Linked DNA regions of Methylomagnum ishizawai. The protein of the gene in region 1 interacts with the protein of each later gene in a pairwise test. Links are inferred from orthologs where the notes say so. Each region holds a gene or a part of one and is shown in the gene's direction. Other genes may lie near its edges.

Region 1 (10,041 bases):
CGGTGATGTCCCTGAAGGCGCAGAATCCCGAACACGAGGAAGCCGAGGAGCGGGTGCCGATCCAATTGGAAGGCAGCGGGCTGTCGGTGGGCTTCAACGCGGCCTATCTGTTGGATGCCATCAACAACGTGGGTTCGGCCCAGGTCCGGCTGTCGTTCACCGAGGCGGCCAATAGCTGCTTGATCGAGGATTGCGAGGACAGCCATTTCAAGTTCATCGTGATGCCGATGCGGCTGTGAACCGGGTTGCCGCCGCGTTCCCGCGCCCGGCGTGGGAATCTCATCCTGGGCGCTCCGCGTCCCGCCACGGCCCGCGCGAGCGGGCTAACCCGCATTCCCACGCCGAGCGTGGGAGCGATCATCGCGCCAACGCCGCGTGAGCCTCCTCAAACTCGAAGCCCAGGACATCCGCAACATCCCAGCGGCCACGCTCCTGCCCACCCCCCGCCTCAATTTCCTGGTCGGTCCCAACGCCAGCGGCAAGACTTCGCTGCTGGAGGCCATCTATCTTTTGGGCCGGGCGCGTTCCTTCCGCACTTCGCAGCCCAACCAGATCATCCGCTTCGACCAGCCCGCGCTGACCGTGGTGGGCCAAGTCGCGGCGGACGCGGCCCCGCCCCTGCCCATCGGCCTCCGCATCGCCCGCAACGGCCTGCGCGACATCCACCTGGATGGCCGTACCCTACAATCCAGCGCCGAATTGCTCCGGGCCTTCCCGGTACTGGCGATCCAGCCCGGCAGCGCCACCCTGCTCGAAGGCCCGCCCAAAACCCGCCGCCAATTCCTCGATTTCGGCGCGTTCCATGAAGACCCGGCCTATCTCGGCCACTGGCGGCGCTATACCAAGGCTTTGGGCCAGCGCAACGCGCTTTTGCGGGAAAAACGGGTGCGGGAACTGGCCCCATGGACCCATGAAGCGGCGCGGTACGGTACAATAGTGGGTGAAACGCGCCGCCTTTACGCGGAACGGCTCGAACCCTTCTTCCAAGACACGGCACAACGCTTTTTCAAGGGGCTGGTTTTCCAATTGCACACTCAAGCGGGTTGGGACACCGCAAATCCCCTGGAAAAACTACTGGAACAGGATATCCCCCACGACCTCCGCCATGGGCATACCCAGTCCGGCCCCCATAAGGGGGATTTTTCCATCGCGCTCCAGGGCCGCCCGGTCAAGGCCTACCTCTCCCGTGGCCAGATGAAGCTATTGGTCTACGCCCTGCTGCTGGCCCAAGCCCGGCTGCTGGAAGAGCGGGCGGGTGCCGCAGGCTGCGTCCTGATCGACGACGTGGCCTCCGAACTGGACGAGGACAACAAAAAAAACCTGCTCGGCTTCCTGCGCGAGGGACGGACCCAATATTTCATCACCACCACCGCGACCCCAACCATCGAAACCGCCCTGGACCCAGACGCCGCCCTGTTCCATATCGCGGGCGGACAGGTAATTCAAGCATGACAGACCCCATGAACACAGCCACCCAACCCGCCCACGATTACGACAGTACTTCCATCCAGGTTTTGAAAGGGCTGGACGCCGTCCGCAAGCGCCCCGGCATGTACATCGGCGACACCGACGACGGCACCGGGCTCCACCACATGGTGTTCGAGGTGGTCGATAACGCCATCGACGAAGCCCTGGCGGGCTATTGCAAGAACATCCGCGTCATCATCCACGCCGACGAATCCGTCACCGTCACCGACGATGGCCGCGGCATCCCGGTCGATATCCACGAGGAGGAAGGCCGCTCGGCGGCGGAAGTCATCATGACCGTGCTGCACGCGGGCGGGAAGTTCAACCAGAATTCCTACAAGGTCTCGGGCGGCCTGCACGGCGTGGGCGTGTCGGTGGTGAACGCGCTATCGGAACTCCTGACCCTGGAAATCCACCGCGGCGGCAAGAAATACCGCCAGGAATACCGCCACGGCGAACCGCAAGCGCCCCTGGCCGAGTTCGGCGAATCCAGCGACACCGGCACCCGGCTCCGCTTCAAGCCCAGCGACCAGACCTTCACCCATATCGAGTTCCATTACGACATCCTGGCCAAGCGCCTCCGGGAACTGTCGTTCCTGAATTCCGGCGTCCGCATCGTCCTGGAGGACGAGCGCAGCGGCAAAAGCGACACCTTCGAATTCGAGGGCGGCATCCGCGCCTTCGTCGAGCATCTCAACAAGAACAAAACCCCGCTGTTCGAGAAGGTGTTCCACTTCCTGGCCGAGAAGGACGGCATCACCGTGGAAGCCGCCCTGCAATGGAACGATTCCTACCAGGAAAACATCTTCTGCTTCACCAACAACATCCCGCAGCGCGATGGCGGCACCCATCTGGCCGGTTTCCGCGCCGCCCTCACCCGCACCCTGAACCAGTACATCGAAGAACAGGGCTTGCTGAAAAAGCAGAAGGTGGACACCACCGGCGACGACGCCCGCGAAGGTTTGACCGCCGTGCTGTCGGTGAAGGTGCCCGACCCCAAGTTCTCCTCGCAGACCAAGGACAAGCTGGTGTCGTCCGAGGTGAAGCCGGTGGTGGAAGCCGCCATGGGCGAGAAATTCCAGGAGTTCCTGCTGGAACAGCCCACCACCGGCAAGCTCATCGCCAACAAGATGATCGAGGCCGCCCGCGCCCGCGAAGCCGCCCGCAAAGCCCGCGAAATGACCCGGCGCAAGACCGCCCTCGATATCGCGGGCCTGCCCGGCAAGCTGGCCGATTGCCAGGAAAAAGACCCGGCGCTGTCGGAACTGTTCCTGGTCGAAGGCGATTCCGCCGGCGGCAGCGCCAAACAAGGCCGCGACCGCCGCACCCAGGCCATCCTGCCGCTCAAGGGCAAAATCCTCAACGTGGAACGGGCGCGCTTCGACCGGATGATTTCCTCGGAAGAAGTCGGGACGCTCATCACCGCCCTGGGCTGCGGCATCGGGCGCGAGGAATACGACCCCAACAAGCTGCGCTACCACCGCATCATCATCATGACCGACGCCGACGTGGACGGCTCGCATATCCGCACCCTGCTGCTGACCTTCTTCTACCGGCAGATGCCGGAGTTGATCGAGCGCGGCCATATCTATATCGCCCAGCCGCCGCTGTACAAGGTCAAGAAGGGCAAGCAGGAGCAATACGTCAAGGACGACACCGAGTTGAACCACTACCTGCTGCAACTCGCGCTGGAAAAAACCCGCCTGCACCCCAACCCCCAGACCCCGCCGATCCAGGGTCCGGGCCTCGAACAACTGGCCCGCGACTATCTGGCGGCGCGGGGCGTGGCGCAACGGCTGGCCCACCGCTACGACGCCACCCTGCTCGACCTGCTGGCCGAACTGCCCGCCCTGGACGCCGACACGATGGCCGACGAGGCCCGCCGCGCGGCGTGGTTCGACCACCTGCGAGCGCGGCTCAACCGGGCGGAACCGGGGGCCAGTTTCGAGATCGACCTGCGCTCCGGCGGCGGCGAATTCCATGCCTCGATCAAGAAGCGCCTGCACGGCGTCTACAAGGCCATCGAACTCGGCGCCGGCTTTTTCAATTCCGCCGATTACAAAAAACTCGCGGCCTTCGGCCAGATCACGGCGGATTTGTTCGGCCCGGACAGCTTCGTCGCGGCGGACGAGAAGAAAGCCCATGTCGCCAATTTCAAAGCCGTTTTCGACTGGATGATGACCGAGGCCAAGCGCGGCCAGCATATCCAGCGCTACAAAGGCCTGGGCGAGATGAACCCCGAGCAATTGTTCGAGACCACCCTCGACGCCAACAGCCGCCGCTTGTTGCAGGTGAAGATCGAGGACGGCATCGCCGCCGACCAAATCTTCACCACCCTGATGGGCGACCAGGTCGAACCCCGGCGCGATTTCATCGAGAAGAACGCCCTGGAAGTGACGAACCTGGATATTTGAACCCCGTCCCGCCGGGCCGCCCATGGCCCGGCGGAATTCCGCCCCCACGGCATTTTTGCTATTTTCCCTTCCCGCCATCCATAACAACGATCACCCCAGAGAAAATAGCCATGCCAACACGAAAGTTCTCGGCGCTCACCGAATACGCCAAAGCCTTCTCGGCCCTCACCCCGGACAAGGAAGCCATCCTCCGGGAACTGGGCCTGGCGGTCTCCCCCCGCCTGGGCGAAGTGACGGACCACTTCTACACCAAGCTGCAAGCAATCCCGCAAGCCCGCCCCGTGCTGGAAGGCCGCGTCGACGACCTCAAGCGCACCCACGTCCGTTGGTTGCGGAGCCTGTTCGACGGCCCTTACGACGACAGTTTCACCGCGGCCATGTACCGGGTGGGCGATGTCCATGTACGGGTGAAGCTGCCGGTGGAATTCATGGCCGGGGGCATCGTGCTGATCACCGAGCAATTGATCGAACTGGTCGGGGAAATCCACCGCGACAACATCGACCGCTACAGGCAGGCCATGGGCGCCTTGAATTCGATCCTGGGTTTCTGCCTGTTCATCATGCAGGAGTCCTATCAATCCTCCTCGCTGGCGGAAGAATTGGAGAAGTTCCTGAAAATCACCGGGATGAGCCGCAAGCTGTTCGACAACCTCGCCGCCGCCTACCGCTGACCCATGCCCAGGCCACCCCGCCCCGCTTGCGCCCTGCTGGCCGCGCTCCTGTCGCTCCCATCCTGGACGGCGGCGGGCAAACCCGGTCCGGCCCGGGGCTTGGCCCGGATCGACCATATCGTGGTGATCTATCTGGAAAACCACAGCTTCGACAACCTCTACGGCCTGTTCCCCGGCGCGGCGGGCATCGCGCAAGCCCCGCCCCAGGCCACCCGGCAAACCGACCTCCAGGGCCGCGTTTACGACACCCTGCCGCCGGTCGTCAACACCGAACACAAACCGCCCGTCCACGACGGGCGCTTTCCCGCCGATTTGCCCAACCAGCCCTTCGATATCGGGCGCCATGTGCCAGCGGACCAGAGGACCGGCGATCTGGTCCACCGCTTCTACCAGCACCAGCAACAAATCAATGGCGGGCGCATGGACCGCTTCGCCGCCATCTCCGACGCGGGCGGGCTGGCCATGGGCTATTACGACGGCTCCAAGCTGCCGCTTTGGCAATACGCCCGGCGCTATACCCTGGCGGACCATTTCTTCCAGGCCGCGTTCGGGGGTTCGTTCCTCAACCATCTGTGGCTGGCCTGCGCCTGCACTCCGCGCCATCCCGACCCGCCGCCGGCGATGCTGGCCCGCCTCGACGATCAAGGCGGTTTGGTCAAGGATGGGACGTTCAGCCCCGATGGCTACGCGGTCAACACGGTGTTCCCGGCGCAAGGCCCGCATCCCGCCGCCATCGACCCGCGCAAGCTGCTCCCGCCCCTCACCCAGCCCACCCTGGGCGACCGCCTGTCCGATCGGCACATTTCCTGGGCCTGGTACGCGGGCGGTTGGAACGATGCCGTGGCGGGCCGGGCCGATCCCGGTTTCCAGTTCCACCACCAGCCCTACGCCTATTTCCAGCGCTATGCCGAGGGCACGCGGGACCGGGCCGAACACCTCAAGGACGGGGCCGATTTCCTCGCCGCCATCGAACACGGCCAACTCCCCGCCGTGGCGTTCTACAAGCCCATCGGTGGCCTGAACGAACATCCGGGTTACGCCGACCTCCTGTCCGGCGAGCGGCATATCGCCGATATCCTGGGCAGGATCGAACACAGCAAGTCCTGGCCCCGGACCCTGGTCGTCGTCACCTACGACGAATACGGCGGCTTCTGGGACCATGTGCCGCCGCCCAAACTCGACCGCTGGGGGCCGGGCAGCCGCATCCCGGCCCTGATCGTGTCGCCCTTCGCCAAACGCGGCCATGTGGACTCCACGGTCTACGACACCACCTCCATCCTCAAGCTGATCGAAACCCGCTTCGGGCTGGCCCCGCTCGGGGAACGCGACGCCCAGGCCCAGAGCTTGTCCAAGGCTTTGGGCTGGTAGCCCGAATGCCCGGTTAAGCCCGCATTCAGCCCATCCGGCCTATGCTCAGCTAAACGCCGCGGCGGTTCGCGGCACACCCGGCTCCCCGATGGGAGCCAGCGAGGTCCGGCATGAAACGTCTATTGCTCGCGCTCTTGCTAGGGATAGCCTTGGCGATGCAGGGATGCGCCTACTCCTATCCCGGTTATTACCGCGCCTATCCGGTCTATCCACGCTATGGCTACGGCTTTTCCTACGGCTATGCGGCACCCTATTACGGCTACCGGGGCTATTACCGGCCTTATTACGGCCCGCGCTGGGGTTATGGCTGGCGGGGCGGCTATGGCTGGCACGGTGGCGGCGGCGGCTGGCACGGCGGACATTGGCATTGAAGCCAAAGCCGCGCGGGCTTCGGCGGGATCGCGGGCCGCTACGCCTGCCTTTCCAACTCGCGCATCTCGACCGGCGACACCCGGCCTCTGGCCGAAACCTTGTCATAGACATCGTCGAACGCCTCCCGGCAGTAAGGCAGGCGTTCCCGCAGGGCATCGTAGCCGGTGTGGTCGAACATGGCGCGGAAATCCTCCCGGCTCATGCAGGTCCGCGCATACAGGGCTTGATACCCTCGATGCGCGATGACGAATTGCTCCAACGCGGGCAAGGCCACGGCACTATCGAACGCCTTACCGATCCCCGGCGTGCCATAAGCGCCGATATCCACATACATTTCGTCCACCGTACCATCCGCCATCTTCAAGGGCTGGATAAACCCTTGCTTCCCAGGATTCTCCTTGATCGCCATCGGCGACAGCCACAAGGGATAAATCTGGAAATGCCCGTCGAAATAGCGGATGGATTCCTTGAGATAGCGGATCGGCACCAACATATCCTGGATCACATGGTAGCGCTCGCGTAGACGCTGGGTGGTACGGGTTTCGGTATATTTCAACAATTCGATCCGGGGCGGCAAGGCCCAACCCAAGAGATACCGGAACACGGGATGGTGGGCGAATGGAATGATTTCCTCCATGGCCCAGAAATAACTGCGGGTATGGCGGTGGAAATAATCACGCAACGGTAGATATTCGACGCCGGATCTACGGGCTTCGAGATAGGTCTGGACATGCTTATAAAACCAGGGCCGCATATAACAGCCCATGGAATTGAACGCTCCGTCGGAGCCCAGTTCGTCGGCGAACTGCCCACGCATAATCACCGCCGTCCCGCCGCTATAAACCAGCCCCTCGACGAAATCGTTATTCACGGTATCGCGGGAAGCTTGCTCGAACACCTCGACCATTTCGTCCAAGCTATAGACCGGCTGATAATGCAGGCGGATATAGGGCTTGGCCCGGACGATCCTGAGTTCGACGGCGACCAAGAATCCCAGGGTGCCATGGCTCCACGGGATTTGATAATACAGCTCGCTATTCTCGACCGGGCCGCATTTCAACAGCTTGCCTTCCGCCGTGACGATCTCGAAGGATTCGCAAATATGCTGGAATAAGCCATATTTATGGCTGCTGGTTTCCACCCCGAAGCCCATAATCAAACCGCCCACCGTTAAATCATCCAATTCCGGCACCACGGCCAGGGTCCAGCCCTTGGCGATCAAACTGCGGGAAATCTGGCCCATACTCGCCAGAGGCTCGACCCGGACCACGGCCCGCGCCTCGTCTATTTCCAGAATATCGTACAGCCCGACATCGATCTTGCGATGGGTCAGCTTATATTTCGGCACCAATTCGCTCATGGTTTTCCAGCCGGAGCGCCCGGTGGTGAGTTTTTCCTTGCAGCCGTCTTGTTTCCAAGCTTCGACTTGGGCGATAACGGCCTGGACACGGGCATCGTGCCGGGCCGGGGCGCTGTTGCGGCGGAAGGCGATTTGGGCACGGAGCGTGGAATAAGCCCCGTAAACCGCCGAAATCGGCAAGAGGAATAGTGTGGCGAAAATACCGCGATAATGGGTCAGGATATGCTCGAACAGATCGCCGGGTTTTATCATTGTTATTTTTCTCACATAAAAAGATACCGCCGACCCCGGAAGATTGGGAGTCAGCGGTATGGTTTTAGCCGTCGATTTACGGCAAGCGGAGCTTAGGAAGCCACGGGTTTTAGGCGGCAGCTTGCGCTCCGTCTTCGGTCGGTTGGGCCGGACTTTGACCGCCGGCTTTGCGGGCCAGATATTCTTCCCATTTACGGGCGGTGAGTTTCTGGAACAGCGGCACCACCGGATTCAATTCGATGGGCGGGGCATCCCAATGTTCCTCATAACCCAGTTGCTCGGCCTCCAAAGCCACGCCATCCTCCAGCAGGATGGGCTTGAATACCAGGGGCTTGGCGATATTCAAGACCGTCTGGGTCAACCATTTCGGGGTTTTCACCGAGAGGAAGGGAATCGTCACCGCGTCGAAATAGAACAGGAAAAACGCCCGCGTGGTCCGGTCGTTGATGGGCAACATGAACGACCAGTTCTTGATGCTATCGCCGGTATTGGTCCATTGATAGGGATATTGATAGCACAGCTCGATGGACTGGGTATTGACCCGGTTGCGGTCCACGAAGATACCGGAAACCCTGCCCCCCGCCATATAGGCATCATAGGTCAAATAGACCCGGTCCTCGTCAGCCTCGTGATGGGTCAGCTTGGCATCGATAAACGGACGGTATTTGCGGTGCAAGAAGGCATGGGCGAAATCGCAAATATTATCGATCACCATGGAATGATGGGTTTTCCAGGTGAAATCCGCCGCGAACGACGCCCAGGGGTTATCGCCGCTCAATTCGGGAATCTCGGGGATTTTATGGACCTCGGCCAAGGCCGGATCGCCGGGGAATAGCCAAATCAGGCCATAGCGCACCCGCACCGGATAGGTCCGCAATTGGGTTTTGATTAAGGGCTTGCCGAAACTATCGTGGGAATAATCCACCAGTTTGCCCTCGCGGTCGAAGGCCCAGCCGTGGTAGACGCAGCGCAGATGGCATTTGTCCACCACGCCATGGGTGAGTTTGAGATGGCGGTGCGGGCAGCGGTTCTGCACGGCGTTGAGTTGGCCTTCCTCGTCGCGGTAGAGGGCGATGGAATTGTTCCAGAACACCACTTCCTTGACTTGGCCCTTCTTGACCGCCTTGTCGTATTCCACCACGTACCAGCGGTCGGGGTCCAAACCGGCGGAGCGGGCTTTTTGGCGGGTGGTTTTGGCGTCGGTGAAGACGGGAGGTGGGCTTTGGGTCTGGGCAGGACTCATATCGGGCTCCGGGGCTGGGATTTTCGGGGTTACTGGGCCGGGACGATCACGCCACGGCGCACGAAGTCTTGATAGGCGGCCTCGACCGCCGGGCGCAATCCGGTGGGCTGGTAGCCCAGTTCGCGCCGGGCCTTGTCGTGACCGGCTTGGCGGCGCAGGGTCAGGAGGCGCACCGCCGCCGGGGTGAAGCGGCGGGGCTGGTTGGGGAAGAGGCGGAACCAGGTTTTATCCGCCACCTCGGCCACGGCGGCCATCACCTGTGGCGGCAGTTTTAACCTGGGCAGGGGACGGCCCGTGACCTCGCGGAACAGGCCGAGCAAATCATCCACCGAGGCATAGGCGGTGCTGAAGATGTATTTCTGCCCGGAACGGCCCTGGCGCATGGCGAGGAGATGGCCTTCGGCGACATCCCAGGCCGAGACGAACTCGAAACCACCGGGGATGTAAGCCCTTAATTGGCCATGGGCGAAATCGACCAACACCCGGCCCATGCGCGAGGGCACATAATCGTGCGGGCCGATGATGGCGCAGGAAGTGGCGACCACCACGTTCAGCCCGTCGGCATGGGCCTTGAGGCATTCGTGTTCGGTCAGGTGCTTGGTGAAACCGTAGGGCAGATGGCGCTCGAAGGGATAGAACGGCATGTCCTCGTGGCTGGCGCGGTCGGGTTCGTAGCCGGTGGCGCTTAAAGAACCCGACACCACCACTTTTTCGACGCCATGTTCCCGCGCCGCCGCGAGGATATGGCGGGTGCCGCCGACATTGGTGTCGTAGATCTCGCGCTTATGGGCGGCGTCGCCCTCGATGGTCGAGACCAGGGCGGCGCAATGGTAGACGCGGGCGCAGCCCCGCACGGCTTGCGCCACGGCGGAAGCATCGCGCAAATCGGCCTGG
Region 2 (11,304 bases), 1.6 Mb from region 1 along the record:
GGTGTCGGTGCCTTCGCCCGCGTTTTCGGTGATGGCGTCTCCCGTAGCGTCCACGACATAGGTGTCGTCGCCCGCGCCGCCCGCGAGGGTGTCGGCCCCGGTCCCGCCGTCGAGGCTGTTGTTGCCGCTGTTGCCGGTAATCTGGTTGGCGAGGCTGTTGCCGGTGCCGGTGGCGGCGCTGCCGGTCAGGATCAGGTTTTCGAGGTTGGCTCCGAGGGTGTGGTTGAGGGCGCTTTTCACCGTGTCGGTGCCTGCGCCGGGGTTTTCCTTGACCACATCGCCGGGGTTATCGACGAGGTAGGTGTCGTTGCCCGCGCCGCCCACGAGCGAATCCGCGCCTTGGGCACCGTCCAGGATATTGTTGCCGCCGTTGCCGGTGAGGATGTTGGCGAGGCTGTTGCCGGTGGCTTTGAGGTTGGCGCTGCCGGTCAGGATGAGGGTTTCGACGTTGACCGGGAGGGCGTAGGTGACATTGCTTTGTACGCCGTCGGTGCCTTCGCCCGTGTTTTCCTTGATGATATCGCTGGTGTGGTCCACGGTATAAACGTCGTTGCCCGCGCCGCCCGCGAGGGTATCCGCACCCTGGGCGCCGTCCAGGGTGTTGTTGGCGCTGTTGCCGGTGATCTGGTTGGCGAGGCTGTTGCCGGTGGCGACGAGGGCGGTGCCGGTGAGGATGAGGTTTTCGAGGTTGGCCCCGAGGGTGTAGTCGATGGCGCTTTTGATGGTGTCCAGCCCGGATAGGGGGTTTTCGATCACGCTGTCGCCCATGTTATCCACCAGATAGGTGTCGCCGCCCTGGCCGCCCGCCAGGATATCCGCGCCCTGGCCACCGTCGAGGGTGTTGTTGGCGCTGTTGCCGGTGATTTGGTTGGCGAGGCTGTTGCCGGTGGCGGTCGCCGCGCCCGCCAGGAGGGCGAGGTTTTCGACGTTGGCGGGGAGGGTGTAGTTGACGCTGGATAGCACGGTGTCGGTGCCTGCGCCGGGGTTTTCGGTGATGACATCGGCGCTGTTGTCCACGAAGTACAGATCGTTGCCCTTGCCGCCCGCCAGGTTGTCGGCTCCGCCCAGGCCGTTGAGGGCGTCGTTGGCGGTGGTGCCGGTGAGGGTGTTGTTGGTGTTGTCGCCGATGACGAAGTTGGTGAGGGTGTCGCTGCCGGTGAATTTGAAGGTTTCGATCCGGTAGCCGGTATCCCCGGAAAATTGGTTTTGTACGGTCAGTTGGTCGGTCGCGCCATAACCGATAACCAAGTTGTCGCCGTTGCGGATGACACTGGTCAAGTCGGTTAGTTTAATGTTGTTGAATTGGACGGTGTCACTGTGGCTGTAATCATTGATGGTGTCCTGGCCGTCGCCCGAACTGAATTGGTAAGTATCGTTGCCATCGCCGCCTTCCAGGTAGTCGTCGCCCGCCCCGCCGTCCAGCGTGTCGTTGTCGTAGTAGCCATAAAGAGTGTCGTTGCCCGCGCCACCGTTCAGGCTGTCGTTGCCTTCGTTGCCGTAGAGCGTGTCGTTGCCGCCATTGCCGCTGAGTGTGTCGCTGGCCCGCCAGCCCCACAGGGTGTCATCGCCCGAACCGCCAATATCCGCCAGCACGTTCAACTGGTCGAGGGTCAACGCCGTGCCGTCGGCGAAGACGAGGCTTTCAATCGCAAGGCCAAAGTCGTCGCCGTAGGGCGTGCTGAATTCGTTTTGGATGGTGACGGTCTCGCCCGTGGCCTTGACCGTGACCTGCAAGTCCCAGGCGTTGACCTTCTGGAAAGCCACATCGGCTTGTTTGAGGCCGTTCAGTTGCAGGATGTCGTTGCCGCCGTAGGCGTAGTCCGAACTCTCGTTGATGGTGTCGTGGCCGTAGCCTTTGGCGAAGATATAGGTGTCGTCCCCCGACGAGCCGGACAGGTAGTCGTCGCCCGCCCCGCCGTCCAGCGTGTCGTTGTCGTAGCCCGCGTAGAGCGTGTCGTTGCCCGCGCCGCCCGACAGGGTGTCCTTGCCGAAGTCTCCGTGCAGTTCGTCGTTCCCCGTTCCGCCGATCAGGCTGTCGTCGCCGTTGCTGCCGTAGAGCGCGTCGTCGCCCGCCCCGCCATCCAAGGTGTCGTTGGCCCGCCAACCCCACAGGGTGTCGTTGCCCGCGCTGCCCACTTCCGCCAGCACGTTCAACTGGTCGAGGTTCAACGCCGCGCCGTCGGCGAAGACGAGGCTTTCAATCGCAAGGCCAAAGTCGTCGCCGTAGGGCGTGCTGAATTCGTTTTGGATGGTGACGGTCTCGCCCGTGGCCTTGACCGTGACCTGCAAGTCCCAGGCGTTGACCTTCTGGAAAGCCACATCGGCTTGTTTGAGGCCATTCAGTTGCAGGATGTCGTTGCCGCCGTAGGCGTAGTCCGAACTCTCGTTGATGGTGTCGTGGCCGTAGCCTTTGGCGAAGATATAGGTGTCGTCCCCCGACGAGCCGGACAGGTAGTCGTCGCCCGCCCCGCCGTCCAGCGTGTCGTTGTCGTAGCCCGCGTAGAGCGTGTCGTTGCCCGCGCCACCGTTCAGGCTGTCGTTGCCCTCGTTGCCGTAGAGCGTGTCGTTGCCTGCCAGTCCATTAAGCGTATCGTTTCCGCTTGTACCATTCAGCGTATCGTTCCCACTGGTGCCATTGATGACGCCCTGCGCCCCCACCCAGCCCACCATCGCATAATCTTCACCATCCCAAAGTTGCTTAGCCATAAAATGCCCCACATTGCAAAGTGATAAACCATCAACTATGTCATTTAACATAGGCATGGCCCACCCCAAAATACCCATATCCCGGACAGCGAGCCAGCCCCATGACCGGCCAGCGTTATAGCACATCCCGGTGGCAGAAAATCGTGGGAAAACGGTGAATAGTTCCTTGCTTTTTTTTCGGAATTATGGGTTTGGATTTCCTGTCCCAACAAAAAGGGCATCCCGTGGGATGCCCTGCGCCGCGCTTGAAATCTAGCCGGATTCAATCCCCGACGACCTCCTCCGGCCGGGTCGCCGTCAGTACCCGCCCGCTCCAGGCCAGCAAGGTTTCCGCATCCGCCCGCCGCACGCGCTCCTCCACCGCCGCAGGCAGGGGACCGAACTTGAGCGCCATCAACTTGAGCAGGATCGCGGCTTCGCCTTCCTGCCGCCCTTCTTGTTGACCCTCTTGCCGTCCTTCCTGCCTACCCTCCTGCCGTCCTTCTTCCCGGCCTTCCTCACGTAAAACCGCCGCTAAACCCATGGTCTTGCCTCCTTCGTCGTCGTAATACTCGGCGCGGTAACGCGCCACCTCGTCCTCGCTCAAATCGGCGTAGGCATCGATGAAATCGAGATATTTTCCTTGTTTGTGGCGGTCGGTTTCCAGCCCGGCCAAGCCCTTCACCGCGTGGTCGTACACCCTCAGCCGCTGTTCCTTGGGATGGGCCATGTTCGGCAGGTTCAGCCGCGCTACGATGTTGCCGCTGTCGAAATAGTCCTCGGCCGGGAGCCGCGCCAATTCGCAGGCGATGAACCGGAACGACAGGTATTCCTCGCGGTCGTCGCCCAGGTTCAAACTCCGCGCAAACCCGCCCCGCCGCAAAAACACCACCACCGGCACCACCCGCGTGGTCTTGAGCAGGTCCGCGAGGTCCAGGCAGTAATGTGCCAGGCAGTGGATGGAGAAATTGCGCGGTTCGGTCTCCTCCTCGACCACGAACAACACCGCCGCCCGGCGGCCATCCGGCCATTCCACCTTCAAGGGCAGGTCCAGCCTGCGGTAGCCGCTGCCCAGGGCGTCCTGCAACTGTTCTTCCCGGAGTGGTCCATGGCGTGCCGGTGCCGCAGTAAAGCCGGGATTATAGTGGCGCGGCGGGCCGTGGAGTCCACCCCGGCCCGCGCTGTGGAGCCAGACCGCCCCAACCGCTATAATGTCGCTCTTTTTCAACGCGCTACCGTGCTACCCGGCCCGCCCGAGCCGCCGGGACACCGTCGCCCAGAGCCGCAAGCCCTCCATGACTTCCTTCGCCAAAGAAATCATCCCGGTCAACCTCGAAGACGAAATGAAGCAGTCCTACCTCGATTACGCCATGAGCGTGATCGTGGGCCGGGCGCTTCCCGACGTGCGGGACGGGCTGAAGCCCGTGCATCGCCGCGTCCTCTATGCCATGCACGAACTGGGCAACGATTGGAACAAGCCTTATAAGAAATCGGCCCGTATCGTTGGCGATACTATAGGCAAACTGCATCCACACGGAGATGTGGCGGTTTATGATACTATTGTACGCATGGCGCAGCATTTTTCCTTGCGCTATACCTTAATAGATGGACAAGGTAATTTCGGATGTTTCACGGGAGACACCCGCATCAAACTGGCCGATGGCACCGAAAAGAGCTTCGCCGAGTTGGCCCAGTTGCCGCCGGACCAAGTGTTTTATGTTTACGCGGTCAATCGATACGGTCGGATCGTCATCGCCGAAGGCCGCTATTCCCGCATCACCCGCCCCGGTGCCGCGCTGTTGGAACTCACCCTGGATAATGGCGAAACCATCCGTTGCACGCCGGACCACCGCTTCATGCTGCGCGATGGTTCTTATAAGGAGGCCAAAGACCTCACGCCCGAAGATAGCTTGATGCCGGGGGTGTTCGACACCGCGCCGATCAAGCCGGGACTGAACCATTATCTGCGGGTGTTGCAGCCGGACTCGGGGCAATACGAATTCGTCCATCAACTGGCGGATGAATTCAACGCCCGCAAAGGTATAGCCGCCCAGATGTCCGGAGCTTTTGTCCGGCATCATCGCAATTTCAACCGCTGGGACAATAGCCCGCCCAATATCCAGCGCCTAGGGTTCCTCGAACACCTGCATATCCACGCCGCGCAAATCAAGGAGCTATGGAAAGACCCGGAATTCCGGGAAGCCCAGAAACACGGCGTGCGGCGGTTCTATGCCGAGAATCCGGAGGTTTTGGAACAACGGCGGCGGCGGTTTATCCGCCAGAACCAAGACGAAGATTTCCGGCGGCAAAACGGTCCCCGCATGGCGGACGGGTTGAAGCGTCATTTCTCCGAACGGCCCCAGGCCCGCGAGGCGATTTCCGCCCGGATGCAAGCTTTGTGGCAGGACGAGGAATACCGCGAGCGCATGTCCGAGGCATTGAGCGGCATAGAAAAACGCCCGCTCTCGGACGAAGAAAAAGCGCGGGTCGCCGCGATCATTTCCGAGAAAAGCAAGGCGATGTGGGGCGACGACGCCAAACGGGTGGAAATCGTCGAGGCCATATCCCGCGCCATGGCCGATCCTGGCATCCGGGCCAAGATCAGCCGGGCGGTCAGGCGGCATTGGGAAAACCCGGAGTATCGCGCCAAGTTCCCGTCCGGGCATTTTTCGCGTATGGCTGAAGCCGTTTGGGACAAGCCGGAAACGCGGGAAATGCACCGCGACAAGATTTCCCGGCAACGGCAGGATGCGGAATTCCGCACCGCGCAAAGGCAGGGGGTGCAACGCAGCAACGCCCGTCGCATCCAGGATAATCCATCCATGATGCGGGAGATCAGCGATAAGGCCGTTCTGGCCTTGCGTGAAAGCTGGCGCGACCCGAATCATCGCTCGCAGGTAATACGCCGGAAAATCGCCGGTTATGTCTATGGCTTGCTAAAGGCGTTTCCCGAACAGGATTTCACGCCCGAATTATACGAATCCCAGCGCCATCAAAACTGGATTCCCCATATCGGGAAGGCCGTGGAATATTTCGGCGATTTCAATACGTTGGCGGATGCCGGAAGGCACTATAACCACCGGATCGTCGCCAAGCGTGAACCCGCGGAAACTGCGGATACCTACGATATTACGGTGGATGAACACCATAATTTCTTGCTCGCGGCCAACGTGTTCGTGCATAACTCCGTCGATGGCGATCCACCTGCCGCGATGCGTTACACAGAAGTCCGCATGGCCCGTATCGCTCACGAGCTGCTCGCCGATCTCGACAAGGAAACCGTCGATTTCATCCCCAACTACGACGAATCCGAGCGGGAACCCACGGTCCTCCCCACCCGGATTCCCAACCTGCTGATCAATGGCTCGGCCGGCATCGCGGTCGGCATGGCGACCAATATCCCGCCACACAACCTGGGCGAGGTCATCGACGCGTGCCTGCACCTTATCGAACAGCCGGAAACCAGCATCCAGGATTTGATGCGGTACGTCCCCGGCCCGGATTTCCCCACCTTTGGGCTCATCAACGGGGCTGGCGGCATCCGCGAGGCTTACCTGACCGGGCGGGGCCGCATCTACCTCCGCGCCCGTTGCGAATTCGAGGAGGACGGCCACCGCACCAGTATCGTGGTCCATGAACTGCCCTACCAAGTCAACAAGGCCAAGCTCCAGGAAAAAATCGCCGAACTCGCCAAGGAGGGACGCCTGGGCGGGATTTCCGGTTTGCGCGACGAATCCGACAAGGACGGAATGCGTTTGGTGATCGAACTCAAACGCGGCGAGTCGGCGGAAGTGGTGCTGAATAACCTGTACCAACTGACCGCGATGCAGACCGTGTTCGGCATCAATATGGTGGCTTTGATCGATGGCCGTCCGCGCTGCCTGAACCTCAAGGAATTCCTGGCCGCCTTCATCGACCACCGCCGCGAGGTCGTGACCCGGCGCACTTTGTTCGATCTGCGCAAGGCCCGCGAGCGCGCCCATATCCTGGAAGGCCTGGCCGTGGCCCTCGCCAATATCGACGCGGTCATCGAACTCATCAAGACCTCGCCCAGCCCCGCCGTGGCGAAAGAGCGGTTGTTGGAGCCGGTATGGCGTCCGGGCGTGGTGATGGAACTGTTGGCACGGGCCGAGGACGCCATCCGCTCCCGTCCCGAAACCCTGCCCGCCCTGTTCGGCCTGGGCGATCAAGGCTACCGCCTGTCGCCCGAACAGGCCCAGGCCATTTTGGAATTGCGCCTGCACCGCCTGACCGGCCTGGAACAAGACAAAATCATCGCCGAATACCGCGAAATCCTCGCCAAGATCGACGAATTCCTGGCGATCCTGGGCAGCGATATCCGGCTGATGGAAGTCATCCGCGAGGAACTCGCCGCCATCCGCGAGCAATTCGCCGACCCGCGCCGCACCCGCATCATCGAGGACCATCTCGACCTCAGCCGCGCCGACCTCATCACCGAGGAAGACATGGTCGTCACCGTGTCGCACGAGGGCTATGTGAAATCCCAGCCGCTCACGGCCTACCGCGCCCAACGCCGCGGCGGTCGCGGCAAGGCGGCGGCGACCACCAAGGAAGAGGATTTCATCGAGAAGCTGATCGTGGCCAATACCCACGACACCATCCTGTGTTTCTCCAGCGTCGGCAAGGTGTATTGGCTCAAGGTCTACGAACTGCCGGTGGCGAGCCGGACCTCGCGCGGCAAGCCCTTCGTGAACCTATTGCCCCTGGAAGAAGGCGAGCGCATCAACGCCATCCTGCCGATCCGCGAGTTCGACGAAGGCCATTTCATCTTCATGGCGACCGCGTCCGGCATCGTCAAGAAGGTGGCGCTGAAGGAATTCGAGCGGCCCCGCAGCCTGGGCAAGATCGCCATCGACCTGCGCCAGGACGACCGTTTGGTCGATGTCGCCATCACCGACGGCCAGCAGCATGTCATGCTGTTCAGCGACGCGGGCAAGGCGGTGTGCTTCGACGAGGACGATGTGCGGGTCATGGGGCGCGGCGCGGCGGGCGTGCGCGGCATGGCCTTGGGCGACGACCAGAAGATCATCGCCCTCATCATCGGCACCGAAGGCTCGGTGCTGAACATCACCGAAAAGGGCTATGGCAAGCGCACCGATATCGCCGATTTCCCCAGGCACCGCCGGGGCGGGCAAGGCGTCATCGCCATCCAGACCCACGAGCGCAACGGCGCGGTGGTGGGCGCGGTGCTGGTGAACGAAAGCGATGAACTTATGCTGATTACCGATGGCGGCACCCTGGTCCGCACCCGGGTCGAGGAAATCCGCGAACTGGGCCGCAACACCCAGGGTGTGATGGTGATCCGCCTCAATCCGGGCGAGAAAGTGGTGGGCGTGGACCGTATTCCGATGCTGGAAGGCGAGTCCGACGATATCGCCGAGACCGGCGAAGAAACCGCCGGGACCGATCCGACCGAAATCAATCCGATTAACCAAGAAGGAGAGAGCGATGGCGAGGGTGTATAACTTCAGCGCGGGACCGTCCACGCTACCCGAGGCGGTCCTGGCCAAGGCCCGCGACGAGCTGCTCGATTGGGGCGGCACCGGCATGTCGGTGATGGAGATGAGCCATCGCAGCAAGGCCTATGTCGGCATCGCCGAGCAGGCCGAGGCCGATTTCCGCGAGTTGCTGGCGGTGCCCGCCGATTACAAAGTGCTGTTCCTGCCGGGCGGGGCCACCGGCCAGTTCGCCGCCATCCCCATGAACCTGCTGCGCGGCAAGACCAAGACCTGCTATGTCAACACCGGCATCTGGTCCGAGAAGGCCATCGCCGAAGCCAAGCTGTATTCCGAAGTGGTGATCGCGGCCAGTTCCAAGGCCAACCAGCACACCGCGATTCCGGCCCGCGCCGATTGGCAGCTCGACGCCGAAGCGGCCTACCTCCACTACACCTCCAACGAAACCATCGGCGGCGTGGAATTCCACGCCGTGCCCGACAGCGAAGGCTTGCCGCTGGTCTGCGATATGTCTTCCGACATCCTGTCGCGCCCGGTCGATGTGGCCCGATTCGGTCTGATCTACGCCGGGGCGCAGAAGAACATGGGACCGGCCGGCATCGCCATCGTGGTGGTGCGCGAGGATTTGCTGGGCCAAACCCTGCCGTTCACACCTTCGATCTTCGATTACAAGAAGCAGGCCGAGAACGGCTCCATGCTCAACACCCCGCCGACCTATAACTGGTATCTGCTGGGGCTGGTGTTGGAATGGCTGAAGCAACAGGGCGGACTCGCCGCCATCGAGGCGCTCAATACGCGCAAGGCCGACAAGCTCTACGCCGCCATCGACAACTCGCCGTTCTATTCCAACCCGGTCGATCCCGCCTGCCGTTCGCGCATGAACGTGCCGTTCCGCATCGCCAACACCGACCTGGAAAAAACCTTCCTGGCCGAAGCCAAGGCGGCGGGTTTGGTGAACCTGGAAGGCCATCGTTCGGTGGGCGGTTTCCGCGCCAGCATCTATAACGCCATGCCGGAAGCGGGCGTCGATGCCTTGGTGGAATTCATGGCTGGCTTCGAAAAGCAACACGGGTGAAATCCATGCTCAAAATCCGCACCTACAACAACATCTCGCCCTTGGGGCTGGAAAAATTCCCCCGCGACCGCTACGAGGTCGCTTCCGAAATCCAACACCCGGACGCCATCCTGTTGCGCTCCTTCGACCTGCACGGGGTGGAAATTCCCGAGACGGTCAAGGCCGTGGGCCGGGCCGGGGCCGGCGTCAACAACATCCCGGTGCCCGAATACACCCAGCGCGGCGTGCCGGTGTTCAACGCGCCGGGAGCCAATGCCAACGCGGTGAAGGAACTGGTGCTGGCCGGGATGCTGCTGGCCGCCCGCAAAATCTGCGATGCCTGGAATTACGCCAAGCAGTTGGAAGGCGACGATGACTCGATCCATCATCAGGTGGAAAAGGGCAAAAAGGCGTTCGTGGGTTTCGAGTTGACCGGCAAGACCTTGGGCGTGCTGGGACTCGGGGCCATCGGTGTCAAGGTCGCCAACGCCGCCATCGATCTCGGCATGAATGTGATCGGCTACGACCCGCTGCTGACGGTCGAAAGCGCCTGGATGCTGTCCTCGAAGGTGGCGCGGGCCAGCAGCGTGGACGATTTGATTTCCCGCGCCGACCTCGTCACCCTGCACGTCCCCCTGGGCGAGCAAACCCGCCATCTCATCAATGGCCCGCGGCTCGGTTTCATGAAGAAGGGCGCGGTCCTGTTGAATTTCTCCCGCTCGCCGGTGGTGGACGAGGACGCCGTCCGCGCCGCCCTGGATTCCGGCCATCTGCAAACCTATGTCTGCGATTTCCCCGGCCAGGCCATCCTGCGCCATCCCAGGGCCATCGTGCTGCCGCATCTCGGGGCGTCCACCAACGAGGCCGAGGAGAACTGCGCCATCATGGTGGCGGAACGGGTGCGCGATTTCCTGGAGAACGGCAATATCCGCCATTCGGTGAACTTCCCAGAGGTCGTGATGCCGCGCAGCCAGGGCCATCGCCTCGCCATCGCCAACGAGAACGTGCCGAACATGGTCGGGCAGATTTCCGCCGCCCTGGCCGAGGCCAACCTCAACATCATCGATTTGTTGAACAAGTCGCGGGGCGATTATGCCTACACCTTGATCGACCTGAACGTCCCGGTGCCCGCCGGAACCTTGGAGCGCATCCGGGCCATCAAGGGCGTGTTGTCGGTGCGGACCCTCTGAAGCCCCATGCGGAACCCAGAAACCATCCCCAACGAACATCCCCTGGCCGGGATACGCCGCGAAATCGACGCCATCGACGACCAGCTTTTGGAATTGTTGAACCGCCGCGCCGCTTGCGCCCAGAAGGTGGCGGAAATCAAGACCGCCGCCGGCGAGGTCGAGTGTTTCCACCGCCCGGAGCGGGAGGCGGAGGTGTTGCGGCGGATGGCGGGGCGGAATCCGGGACCGTTGGGCCGGGACGTGGTGGTGCGGTTTTTCCGGGAATTGATGTCGGAATGCCTCGCCCTGGAAAAACCCCTGGCCGTGGCCTTCCTGGGGCCGGCCGGCACCTTCACCCAGCAGGCGGCGTTCAAGCATTTCGGCCATGCCATCGCGGCCAGTCCGTTGCCGTCCATCGACGAGATTTTCCGTAGCGTCGAGGGCGGGGATTGCCAATATGGCGTGGTGCCGGTCGAGAATTCCACCGAGGGCGTCATCACCCATACCCTGGACAGCTTCATGCGCTCGGGGCTGTTGATTACCGGCGAAGTGAGCCTGCGCATCCATCACAACCTGATGGGCCAGTGCGGGGACTTGGCCGAAATCCGCGAGGTGTTTTCGCACCAGCAATCCCTGGCCCAGTGCCGGGGTTGGCTGGACCGCCATTTGCCGGGTGTCCGGCGCACGGCGGTCAGCAGCAATGCCGAGGCGGCGCGGCTGGCGGCGGCGACGCCTGGCTGCGCGGCCATCGCGGGCGAGGTGGCGGCGGAACTATATGGCCTGGGGATTTTGGCGCGGAATATCGAGGACGAGCCGGATAACACCACCCGTTTCCTGGTGATCGGCCGCACCCCGGTCAACCCCACCGGCCAGGATAAAACCTCGCTGTTGCTGACCACGCGCAACGATCCGGGCGCGT

The links.
Region 2: the proteins of gyrB (region 1) and gyrA interact in binary tests that used the Escherichia coli proteins (3 or more experiments, as listed by UniProt). The link is inferred for Methylomagnum ishizawai from one-to-one orthologs.

Annotation. Positions count from the first base shown.
Region 1 is NZ_AP019783.1:2,224-12,264, forward strand. Bases 1,147-4,170 are described here. They hold gyrB (DNA topoisomerase (ATP-hydrolyzing) subunit B), read left to right. Parts: upstream 1,147-1,460; coding sequence 1,461-3,881; downstream 3,882-4,170. Other genes in these bases: recF (DNA replication/repair protein RecF), read left to right, coding at 1,147-1,452; K5658_RS00025 (protoglobin domain-containing protein), read left to right, coding at 3,992-4,170. In the rest of the region: dnaN (DNA polymerase III subunit beta), read left to right, coding at 1-239; more of recF, read left to right, coding at 376-1,146; more of K5658_RS00025, read left to right, coding at 4,171-4,552; acpA (acid phosphatase), read left to right, coding at 4,556-5,920; K5658_RS00035 (hypothetical protein), read left to right, coding at 6,031-6,291; K5658_RS00040 (FAD-binding oxidoreductase), read right to left, coding at 6,330-7,904; K5658_RS00045 (Rieske 2Fe-2S domain-containing protein), read right to left, coding at 8,014-9,147; K5658_RS00050 (NAD-dependent epimerase/dehydratase family protein), read right to left, coding at 9,177-10,041. UniProt on the Escherichia coli protein: DNA gyrase negatively supercoils closed circular double-stranded DNA in an ATP-dependent manner to maintain chromosomes in an underwound state.
Region 2 is NZ_AP019783.1:1,604,881-1,616,184, forward strand. What follows is about bases 4,085-8,371. They hold gyrA (DNA gyrase subunit A), read left to right. Parts: upstream 4,085-4,484; coding sequence 4,485-8,171; downstream 8,172-8,371. Other genes in these bases: serC (3-phosphoserine/phosphohydroxythreonine transaminase), read left to right, coding at 8,155-8,371. Outside these bases: K5658_RS07435 (beta strand repeat-containing protein), read right to left, coding at 1-2,706; K5658_RS07440 (hypothetical protein), read right to left, coding at 2,969-3,772; more of serC, read left to right, coding at 8,372-9,237; K5658_RS07455 (phosphoglycerate dehydrogenase), read left to right, coding at 9,243-10,406; pheA (prephenate dehydratase), read left to right, coding at 10,413-11,304. UniProt on the Escherichia coli protein: A type II topoisomerase that negatively supercoils closed circular double-stranded (ds) DNA in an ATP-dependent manner to maintain chromosomes in an underwound state.